2 regions of the Roseibium algicola genome follow, and region 2 is predicted to be linked to the other one. Evidence: predicted binding sites of a transcription regulator. Region 2 holds the regulator's gene; the other holds the start of a gene.
The links. Region 2 encodes PhoB, which activates phosphate uptake and scavenging genes when phosphate is short. Its sites were predicted from a motif close to TGTCATNNANCTGTCAT; they were not measured.
Positions count from the first base shown of each region.

Region 1: B0E33_RS12805 (NAD-glutamate dehydrogenase) is a predicted target of PhoB. The motif match lies at 3,585-3,601, and genes of this name have one in related genera.

Region 1 is NZ_CP019630.1:2,747,791-2,753,555, reverse strand. It holds gene msrQ (protein-methionine-sulfoxide reductase heme-binding subunit MsrQ) at 1-140, opposite strand, end outside; gene leuD (3-isopropylmalate dehydratase small subunit) at 1,273-1,878, opposite strand; gene argC (N-acetyl-gamma-glutamyl-phosphate reductase) at 1,917-2,867, opposite strand; gene B0E33_RS12810 (peroxidase-related enzyme) at 3,007-3,573, opposite strand; gene B0E33_RS12805 (NAD-glutamate dehydrogenase) at 3,681-5,765, shown strand, end outside.
Region 2 is NZ_CP019630.1:1,137,930-1,143,694, reverse strand. It holds gene pstB (phosphate ABC transporter ATP-binding protein PstB) at 1-740, shown strand, start outside; gene phoU (phosphate signaling complex protein PhoU) at 772-1,467, shown strand; gene phoB (phosphate regulon transcriptional regulator PhoB) at 1,548-2,249, shown strand; gene B0E33_RS05355 (GcrA family cell cycle regulator) at 2,576-3,112, opposite strand; gene B0E33_RS05350 (aspartate aminotransferase family protein) at 3,554-4,750, shown strand; gene argF (ornithine carbamoyltransferase) at 4,750-5,679, shown strand; gene B0E33_RS05340 (Hsp33 family molecular chaperone) at 5,690-5,765, shown strand, end outside.

The DNA of each region.
Region 1 (5,765 bases), 1.6 Mb from region 2:
AGCACCGGTCCGAAGGCGAGGCTGTAGAAGATCTGCAACGCCGGAAGAAGCACGGCAATGAATACAGCCAATCGCAGACCGGAAAGGTTGCCGCGTCGGTCGGTCCAGGGAGCGTATGGTGCCAGGGTCATCATATCCATGCGTTCGGACTATCGCACGAAACGTTCAAGGACACTGAAAAGCTTTTCAAGCCTGCGTGAAGAAGATGAGAGGCGGTTATCCAGCTTTCCCTGTCCCGCTTCACCGGCAAGCGCCTTTCGGCGCCGCCCCTTTGTATTCAATCCGATTTGGAACTACTCATTCCCGCATTCTTTGTCATCCCGGTTTGTCGCGTCAGCGGCAAGACCGGGATCCAGTACGCCGTGAGATCAGACGCGGAAAACCTCTTGAACCCAGTGAATACTGGATCCCTGCCTGCGCAGGGATGACAAGATTGATGGGCATCAGGACAAGACGGCTGAATGCGGTTCCGCGATCATGCAGCGAAGGTTCGGTCACAGGGGTGAAGAAGCGAACCAAGGCGGTGAGCGGCGCACCGGAAAACTCCATTTAGCCCATTTGTCGACCCAGTTTTCAGCACGCCCGACTTGTATCCGGTCGGAGCAGGACATCCAATTTGGAACCATTCATTCCCGCATTCTTTGTCATCCCGGTTTGACGCGTCAGCGACAAGACCGGGATCCAGTACGCCATGGGAACAGCCCCGGAAAACCTCGCGAACCCAATAAATACTGGATCCCTGCCTGCGCAGGGATGACAAGGTTGATGGGCTTCAGGACAACACGGCTGAATGCGGCTCCACGATCATGCAGCGGCGGTTCGGTCACAGGGGTGAAGAAGCGAACCAATGCGGTGGGCGGCACACCAGAAAACTTCATTTAGCCCATTTGTCGACCAAGTTTTCAGCACGGCCGGCTTGCATCCGGTCGGAGCAGGGCATCCAATTTGGAACCACTCATTCCCACATTCTTTGTCATCCCGGTTTGACGCGTCAGCGGCAAGACCGGGATCCAGTACGCCATGGGAACAGACTTCGAAAACCTCGCGAACACAATGAATCCTGGATCCCTGCCTTCGCAGGGATGACAAGATTGATGGGCATCAGGACAAGACGGCTGAATGCGGTAGCCGTGATCGAAATCCGGAGGATTGCCCCTGTGAGTGGGTGATCATGTCTTGGCGACGCGTCGCGCGCCTTAAAGAACCTGAGGCAACCAAAACAAAAAAGCCGGGTCGTGAAACCCGGCTTTTCAAAAGTCATTGCAGTCCGGCTCAGACCCAGGGACGGTCGTTGCCCATCTTGCTTTCAAAGGTGTCGATTTCACCGGCCTTCGCCATGGTCAGGCCGATGTCGTCGAGGCCGTTGATGAGGCAATGCTTGCGGAAACTGTCGATCTTGAAGGCGATGTCGCCGCTCTCAAGACCTTTGATTTCCTGGCTTTCCAGATCGATCGTCAGCGTGAAGTTGGCGCCGCGCTCTGCCGCATGCATCAGGGTTTCCAGCTCGTCCTCGGAAACCTGGATCGGCAGAATGCCGTTCTTGAAGCAGTTGTTGTAGAAGATGTCGGCGAACGAGGTGGAGATCACGCAGCGGATGCCGAAATCAAGCAGCGCCCAGGGCGCATGCTCGCGCGAGGAACCGCATCCGAAGTTATCACCGGCGATCAGGATCTTGGCATTGCGGTAGGCGGCCTTGTTGAGAACGAAGCTCTCGTTCTCCGATCCGTCGTCGTTGGTGCGCATTTCGTGGAACAGCGCGGTGCCGAGGCCCGTGCGCTTGATCGTCTTCAGGAACTGCTTCGGAATGATCATGTCCGTGTCGATGTTCACGATCGGCAACGGCGCTGCGACACCGGTCAGGGTCTCAAATTTTTCCATTCTTCTTCTCTCCTGAAAGGCCTGAAAACGGATGCCGCTTACGCAGCAAGGCTGGTTGTCTGATCGACACCGAGCATCAGATTGAGGTTCTGGACGGCAGCGCCGGACGCGCCCTTGCCCAGGTTGTCGTAGACGGCAACGATCGCGGCCTGCGCCCTGGCGTCATTTGCAAAGACGTGCAGATGCAGCTTGTTGGTGTCGTTGAGCGCCTGCGGGTTGAGGCTGTCGGATTTCTCGAGCGCTTCCAGCGGTGCGACCTCGACAAAACCGCCGGGTGCCGAAGCGAAATGATCGGCGATCGCCGCATGCAGCTGCTCGCCCGTCGGCACCTTGGCAAGGCCTGCCAGGTTCAACGGAACCACCGTCAGCATGCCCTTGTAGAAATCGCCGACGGTCGGAGTGAACAGTGGAGCTGCGTCGAGCAACCCGTATTCCGTCATTTCCGGAAGGTGCTTGTGATTGAACCCGAGCGCGTACGGCGCAAACGAATTTGCGCTGGTTCCGGCGGCTTCGTAATCGGCAATCATGCCCTTGCCACCACCGGAATACCCGGAGATGCCGAAATAGGTCAGGTTGAAGTCCGACGGCAGCAGCTCCGCGGTGATCAGCGGACGAACCGCGGCGATCAGGCCTTGCGGCCAGCAGCCCGGATTGGCAACGCGCATGGCTGCGGCGATGATATCGGCCTGGTCGAGGTCCATTTCGGCAAAGCCGTAGGCCCAGCCCTCGGCAACCCGGTGGGCGCTGGAAGCGTCAATCACACGGGTGGTGTCGTTCTCGATCAGGGCAACGCTTTCCTTGGCCGCCGCATCCGGCAGGCAAAGAATGGCAATATCGGCCTTGTTGAGGTAGTCGGCCCGGGCTGCCGGATCCTTCCGGCTTTCGTCCGGAATGGAAATCAGCTCAAGGTCGCGGCGCATGGCAAGGCGCTCGCGGATCTGCAGACCCGTCGTACCGGCTTCACCATCAATAAACACGCGCGCAACCATCGCCCGTTCCTCTCCCTCTCGTGATTGCCGCCAGTTTCGAACCCCAGGGCCCGAAAGCCGTCAGGCAGATCGGTGCAAAATCGCAAGCGTCATACACCCAATCGCGCGGCTTGTCACCGCCGCGCGACGCTCCGTTATCTCAACGGGCCCTTGAGTGATACTCATCATTCGGGCGCATGTCGGACGCCGCAGCCACCCTGTTTGACATGTTGAAGAAGCCCGTTACCGAGGCGATGTCCCAGATGTCGCGATCCGTAAACCCGACATCACGCAGGGCTTGCCGGTCGCTTTCCACGATTTCCGCCGGCTTCTCCGTCAACTTGACGGCGAAGTCGAGCATCGCCCGCTGCTTTGGCGAAAGATCCGCAACGCGGTAGTTCATCACCATCAGTTCCCCCAGCACGGGGTCCCCGGAAAGCTCGCGCACCGCAGCACCATGAGCCGTCAGACAATAAAAACAGCGGTTGACCGCTGATACCGCAACGGCAATCATCTCTCTCTCGAGCTTGGAGAGTGTACATTCGCCCAGCATGAGGTCGTTGTACATGTCGGTGAAGGCGCGCAGCTTCGTTTCGTCGAACGCATATGCCTTGAGGACGTTGGGAACGAGACCCAGCTTCTCCTGGCACAAGTCGAAATAAGCCTGTGTCTTTTCACTCAATGTTACATTTGAATCGATTTGCAAGGCCGTGACTTTACTTGACAATTTGCTCCTCCCGTCATGAAACCGTTTATGTCGCTGAAATATGAACTTAAGTCTTAGAACGAGCGAGCGACAGAGCCAAACCATACGATCGCCTAAGGGGATGGAAAATGCCGGACAAACACGACGTCGAGAAACTCAAACTCATCGACGCGGTCCAAGCAACCTTGAATCAGGAAGATCCGGCTCTCGCCGAGTTTTCCCGCGCCTTTTATGACCGGGGCGCAGCGGAAGACCTCGTGGCCTACACCGCGGAAGAGCTGACCGGCTTTGCCCGGGACGCCTGGCAGGATTTCCAGAACCACGAACTCGGCACGCATCGTGTCAGCATCGCCGATCCGGCGTTCAAGGCCCAGGGCAGCAAGGTCAAGGGCGTCTCGATTATCGAGATCGTCAACGACAACATGCCCTTCCTGGTCGATTCCGTCATGGACGAGCTGCAGGAAAGCAAGATCGAAGTGCATCTGGTCCTGCACCCGATCTTCATCGTGGAACGGGATGACAACGGCAAACTGACAAGCGCCACGGCCCGCAAGAAACCACCGAAGCGGACCGACCGGCAGGAAAGCCTCATCCATATCCACGTGACACGGATTGATTCGCCCGAAGCCCGCGCAGCCCTCAAGGCGCGGCTCGACAAGGTTCTGTCCGATGTCCGCGCCGTCGTATCGGACTTCAAGCCGATGCAGGAACGCCTGGCGGAGGCCATCGACACCTACAAGACCACGCAAATTCCCGGCAGCAGCGACGAGTTGTGGGAAGCAATCCACTTCCTGGAGTGGATGGAGAACGACAACTTCATTTTCCTCGGCATGCGCGAATACATGTTCGAAGGCGGCGTCGAGGAGGGCGAGCTTTCCCCCCATGAGGGTACGGGTCTCGGCCTCTTGTCCGACCCGGATGTGCGCGTTCTCCGCCGCGGCACGGAGTTCGTGCAGATCACGCCGGAAATTCGCGAGTTCCTGAAGAAACCCGAACCGCTGATCATTGCCAAGGCCAACGTGAAAAGCACCGTGCACCGGCGCGTGCACATGGATTACGTCGGCGCCAAGCTTTATGACGACGAAGGCAACATGAACGGCGAGCTGCGCATTGTCGGCCTGTTCGCCTCGACCGCCTATACCGAACCGACCAGCACCATCCCGTTCCTGCGCCGCAAGGTTGCCAGCGTTCTGGCCCGCGCCGGCTACGGGTCGGAAAGCCATTCCGGTCGCGCCCTCCGCAACGTTCTGGAAGCTTTCCCGCGTGACGAGCTGTTCCAGATCGAACGGGAGCGCCTGTTCGACTTTTCCATCGCCATCCTGCAGCTGGACGAGCGCCCGCGCATTCGCGTGCTGTCCCGCCCGGACAAGTTCGACCGCTATGTCTCCATTCTGGTCTTCGTCCCGCGTGACCGCTATTCCACCGAAGTTCGCCTGAACGTCGGCACCTATCTGGCCTCGGTCTATGAAGGACGCGTGTCGGCCTGGTACGTTACCTATCCAGAAGGTCCGCTGGCGCGGGTTCACTACATCATCGGCCGCGATCGCGGGGAAACGCCGACGCCCCAGCAGGAAGAGTTGGAGGCCGCCGTTGCCGACATGGTGCGCACCTGGTCCGACAGCGTGCGCGACGCGCTCAAGGACGAATTCGCACCCTCGCAGGCCCGCAAGCTGGCCGACCGCTACGCGCTTTCGTTTCATGGCGGCTACAAGGAAGTCTACAACGCCCAGTCCGCGCTGTTCGACATCGTCAAGCTGGAAACCCTGTCCGACAAGAACGACACCACCATCACGTTCCACCGCCAGGCAGGCACCAGGGACAGCCGCCTGTCGCTGAAGGTCTATCACCGCGGTTCGCCGATCCCGCTGTCCGCGCGCGTGCCGCTCCTGGAAAACATGGGCTTCCGCGTGATCAACGAGCGGACCTACCGCGTCACGCCGGCCGATGCCCCCTTGTCCTACCTGCACGAAATGACGCTGGAATCGCGCAGCGGCGAAGACATCGTCTTTTCCGATCAGCTGCAACCCCGGCTGGAAAGCATGTTCATGGCAGTCTGGACCGGGCTGGCGGAAGACGACGGCTATAACCGCCTGGTGCTGACGGCGGAGCTTGCCTGGCGCGACGTGGCAGTGATCCGCGCGCTGTCGAGATACCTGCGCCAGGCCGGTATCCGCTTTTCCGAAGACTATATGTGGTCCACGCTCAACAACTAC
Region 2 (5,765 bases):
CGAACAAGGTGCAGGTCTATTATGGCGATACCCACGCCATCAAGGACGTGGACATCGAGATCCAGCCGCGGTCCGTGACTGCCTTCATCGGTCCCTCCGGATGTGGCAAGTCGACGTTCCTGCGGACGATCAACCGCATGAACGACACCATCGACATCTGCCGTGTGGAAGGGTCGATCAAGATCGACGGTGAGGACATCTACGATCCCAAGGTCGATCCCGTACAGCTGCGTGCCAAGGTCGGCATGGTTTTCCAGAAGCCGAACCCGTTTCCCAAGTCGATCTACGACAACATTGCGTATGGTCCGCGGATCCATGGTCTGGCCCGCAACAAGTCCGAGCTTGATGAAATCGTAGCCTCCAGCCTGCAGAAGGCCGGGCTTTGGGAAGAAGTCAAGAACCGTCTGGACGAGCCGGGCACCGGCATGTCGGGCGGTCAGCAGCAGCGTCTGTGCATTGCCCGTGCGATTGCCGTCAGCCCGGAAGTGATCCTGATGGACGAACCGTGCTCGGCGCTTGACCCCATCGCGACCGCGAAGGTGGAAGAGCTGATCGACGAACTGCGGGAAAACTTCACCATCGTGATCGTGACCCACTCGATGCAGCAGGCTGCCCGTGTGTCTCAGCGAACCGCGTTCTTCCACCTGGGTGTTCTGGTGGAGGAAGGTCTGACGGAGGACATCTTTACCAATCCGAAGGACAAGCGTACGCAGGACTATATTACGGGCCGCTTCGGCTAAGCATTTTTTAGGTTTCTGAAGGGGACACAGGATGTCTGAACATACAGTCTCGGCTTACGATGACGAACTGACGGCCATGGCCGGCAAGGTTGCCGAAATGGGTGGTATTGCCGAAAAGGCTTTCGCCGATGCGGTGTCCGCGCTGGTGTCGCAGGATCTGGAGCTTGCCAAGGCGACGATCAAGGGCGATGTCCGTCTGGACAGCCTTTACAACGAACTTGAAGTGAAGCTGATCGAGCTGATCGTCCGCCGCCAGCCGATGGGGCAGGACCTGCGTGAAATCACCGCCGCAACGCGCATTGCCAATGACCTGGAGCGTGTTGGCGATCTTGCCAAGAACGTTGCCAAGCGCGTCATCGCCATCGACAGCGACTTGCAGTCCAAGAAGCTCGCGATCGGTGTGGAGCACATGACGGAACTTGCTCTTTCGCAGCTCAAGCAGGTGCTGGATGCCTACGCCCGCAAGGATGCGGAAGCCGCCCGCCGGGTTCAGGAAGCCGACGCCGAGGTCGACGCGATCTACACGTCGATCTTTCGCGAACTCCTGACCTACATGATGGAAGACCCGCGGGTCATTACCCAGTGCGTCCATCTCTTGTTCTGCGCAAAGAACATCGAGCGCATCGGCGATCACGCCACGAACATCGCCGAGAACGTCTACTACATGGTCACTGGCGAGCGTTTGCCGGAAGACCGGGCAAAGGTCGACGAAACAGGCGCGGTCTGACCCGCCGGTAATCGTCGGATTTGCAGAAGATCTTAACGGCCGGCGCTTCGGCGCCGGTTGCGGTAATTGGAGCGAGATGTATGCCGAAGGTGCTCATCGTTGAAGACGAAGAACCGCTCAGCCTTCTATTGAGATACAATTTGGAAGCGGAAGGGTACTCGGTCGAGTCCTGTGTCCGGGGTGACGAGGCGGAAATCCGCCTGCGGGAAAGCCTGCCGGATCTGTTGCTGCTCGACTGGATGCTGCCGGGCCTGTCCGGAATTGAACTGTGCCGCCGCCTGCGGGCGCGCGAAGACACCGAGCGCCTGCCGGTCATCATGCTGACGGCACGCGGTGAGGAAGCAGAGCGCATCCGCGGCCTGTCGACCGGTGCCGACGACTACGTGGTCAAGCCCTTCTCGGTACCGGAATTGATGGCCCGCGTGCGCGCCATCCTGCGCCGGGCAAGTCCGGAAGTGGTGTCCAGCATGTTGCGATCCGGCGATATCGAACTGGATCGCGAAACGCACCGCGTTCGCCGCAACACCAAGGAAATACACCTGGGGCCGACGGAATTCCGCCTGCTGGAATTCCTGATGACATCGCCTGGCCGTGTCTTCTCCCGCGAACAACTGCTGGATGGGGTCTGGGGTCACGATGTCTACGTGGACGAACGCACTGTCGATGTTCACGTCGGTCGCTTGCGCAAGGCTCTGAACAAGGGCAAGGCGAAGGATCCTATCCGTACCGTCCGTGGTGCCGGATACGCCTTCAATGACCAGTTCACCTCTGCCACTGCCTGAGCGCAACTTGCAGAATGGAATTAAGGAGCCCGCTTTCAAGCGGGCTTTTTGTTTCTCAGCGGTTATGTGCCTTTCGCGGAACAAGGTTCTCTTCTGCGACCACCCCATCAGATGTGTCGGTGTCGGGGCTGATCCTGCGGTCCCTGTCGTGGCGGAGCGGTCAAACAAGGTTTGATTTGATGGAACGGAAACGACATGGATCGGTGCCAAGAACAAGCCGTGGGAGGTCACTGGTCGGGGTCGGGCATCTGGTCAATGGAAGGCCCAAACAAAAAAAAGCCCGCCAGATGGCGGGCTTTCTCATGAATTGGTTAGGTGCGAGGCTATCAGCCTGCCTGAGCCATCGTCTTGCGATCGCGGCGGCGGTCGGCGACCGGCTGATACGCGATCTTGCAGTGATGAGCGCAGTAGGGGACGCCGGCATCGGACTGGCGGCCGCAGAAGTAAAAGTCGTCGGTCGCCGGGTCGCCAATCGGCCATTTGCAGGTCCGCTCGGTCAGCGTCAGGATGGTAGCCCGCTGCGAGATCGGAACGAGCTCTGCAATCGGCTCTACGCGCGGCTTGGGGGCCACCACTGGTGCAGGCGAGATGTCTGCTTTAAGGGCCGTCGCGCCGATCGACTGCGGATGTGACGTCGTCGGTTTCTTCGGCGCTGCACCCGTTGCAGGAGCTGCGGTGCGCGGCCGGCGCGGCTTGGCGCTTGAAGAGGTGGACTTGGCGCGGCCGGACAGGCCAAGGCGGTGCACCTTGCCGATCACGGCGTTACGGGTAACACCACCCAGTTCGCCTGCGATCTGGCTTGCGCTCAAGCCGTCGCCCCAAAGCTTTTTGAGAAGCTCAACTCGTTCGTTTGTCCAACTCATTGCCGCACCCTTTAGTTTGACCGTCCTGCGGCCATTAACCCCGTGTTAAGCATGCGCAAGCACGCTTAATGCTGGCAGATCTAGTGCCTCTTGGTGATTTGCCTCACGAGATCTCGTGTCTGATTGCTGAGAGGTTACAATAACGTTAATTTGTCAGGCAACCACTCGACCCAAACCAGTTGGGGATGAAACGACTTTTCCCCAATTATGGCGAGGTCATTGAGAATTTTATGAAATCCGCCCTCCGCGGCACATGAAATGTCTTGTGCGCCATTTCCATTGACAGTGCATGGTACCGGCAGTGTATAAGAAAGCCGCTGCGTGCCGCCTCATCGGGGCGGCACGTTGCGTTTTGGCCCTTCGGCATCTTTTCAAGGTGACGGCCCGGCGTCGGGGCGACGCAGGGGACAGCAGGGGCGTTTAAAGGAGACAAACGAGGTTATGTCCGCGACTGCACTATTCGGAAATTACGCAAGATCGAACCTGTCTTTCGATCATGGGGAAGGCGTCTGGCTGGTTACCACCGATGGCCGACGATTCCTCGATTGCGGTTCCGGCATCGCGGTCAACGCACTCGGTCATGCCCATCCGCATCTGGTCAAGGCATTGCAGGATCAGGCAGCCAAGCTGTGGCATACCTCTAACCTGCACCAGATCCCGGATGGCGAACGGCTGGCGCAGCGCCTGTGCGCGGAAACCTTTGCCGACAAGGTGCTGTTCGTGAATTCCGGCGCGGAAGCGATGGAAGCTGCCATCAAATGCGCGCGCCGTTATCATTATGACAACGGCAACCCCGAGCGGTTCCACATCGTGACCTTCGAAGGCGCCTTCCATGGCCGGACCATCGCGACCATCGCGGCTGGCGGCCAGGCGAAATATCTTGAAGGCTTTGGCCCGAAGGCTCCGGGTTTCGACCAGGTGCCGGCAGGAGACCTGGATGCGCTGAAAGATGCCATCGGACCGCAAACGGCCGCGATCGCGATCGAGCCCGTGCAGGGCGAAGGCGGTATCCGCGAAATTCCGGCCGATTTCCTGCGTGCGCTGCGCAAGATCTGTGATGACAACGGCATTCTGCTGATTTTCGACGAGATCCAGACCGGTGTCGGACGGACCGGCAAGCTGTTCGCTCACCAGTGGACGGGCGTGGAACCGGACCTGATGGCAATCGCCAAGGGTATTGGCGGCGGGTTCCCGATGGGCGCATGTCTTGCAACGGCAGAAACGGCAGCGGCGCTGTCCCCCGGGACCCACGGCACCACCTTTGGCGGCAATCCGCTGGCCATGGCAGTCGGCAATGCCGTTCTGGACGTCGTTCTGGAAGACGGGTTCCTGGAAGGTGTCCGTCAGAAGGGGCTCAGCTTCAAGCAGAAGCTGGCCGGACTGGTGGACGGCCATCCGGACGTTCTGGCCGAAGTACGCGGCAACGGCCTGATGCTCGGTCTGAAATGCGTGGTGCCGGTAGCAGATTATGTGCTTGCAGCCCGTGAAGCCGGTCTGCTGGCAGTTCCTGCCGGCGATAACGTGGTGCGCATCATGCCGCCGCTGACCATGAGCGAAGAGGAAATTTCCATTGCTGTCGAGCGCCTGGAACAGGCTGCTGTCGCCATGGAAGCGAAATTGGCGGAAGGAGCGGCCTGATGACCGCAAACGGAACCTACCGGAACTTTCTGGATCTGACGGACTTCGAAGGCGACGAACTGCGCGCCATCCTGGACACCAGCCGGAAGATCAAGTCGAGCCGTAACGGCGTGCATCGCGGCCAGGGTCCTCTGGCCGGCAAGGTGCTGGCCATGATCTTCGAACAACCGTCGACCCGTACGCGCATTTCCTTCGATGTCGGCATGCGCGAGCTCGGCGGCGAGACCTTGATGCTGACCGGTGCGGAAATGCAGCTCGGCCGCGGAGAGACAATCGCCGATACGGCGCAGGTTCTGTCGCGCTTCGTCGACGCGATCATGATCCGCATCCTCGATCACAACGACCTGCGTGAACTTGCCGAAAATGCGACAGTGCCGGTGATCAACGGCCTGACCAAGCTCTCGCATCCCTGTCAGATCATGGCGGATCTGTTGACCTTTGAAGAGCATCGCGGTTCGATCAAGGGCAAGAGCGTTGCCTGGACCGGTGACAGCAACAACGTGCTGGCCTCCTGGATTCATGCCGCGCCGCGCTTCGATTTCGAATTGCGCATCGCGACGCCGGGCGAACTGGCGCCGCCGATGGACCTGATTGAAACTGCTCGTGCCAAGGGTGGTTCCATTCAGGTCACGACGGACCCATATGAGGCAGTCAAGGGGACCGACTGTGTCGTGACCGACTGCTGGGTGTCCATGGGTGATGACGATGCGGAATCGCGTCACAACCTCCTCAGCGCCTATCAGGTCAACAAACGCCTGATGGCTGAGGCAAACCAGGACGCCCTGTTCATGCATTGCCTGCCGGCCCACCGGGGTGAGGAAGTCACCTCGGACGTCATGGACGGTCCCAACTCCGTTGTGTTTGACGAAGCCGAAAACCGGCTCCATGCCCAAAAGGGCATTCTGGCCTGGTGCTTCGGCGCAGCATAAGGCAAGCCAAGTGGCACTTAATCTTGATGAACTGGGCATTACGCCTGCAGGGCTGGACGCTGTCCGGCCCTTTGCCGTGGAAGGGC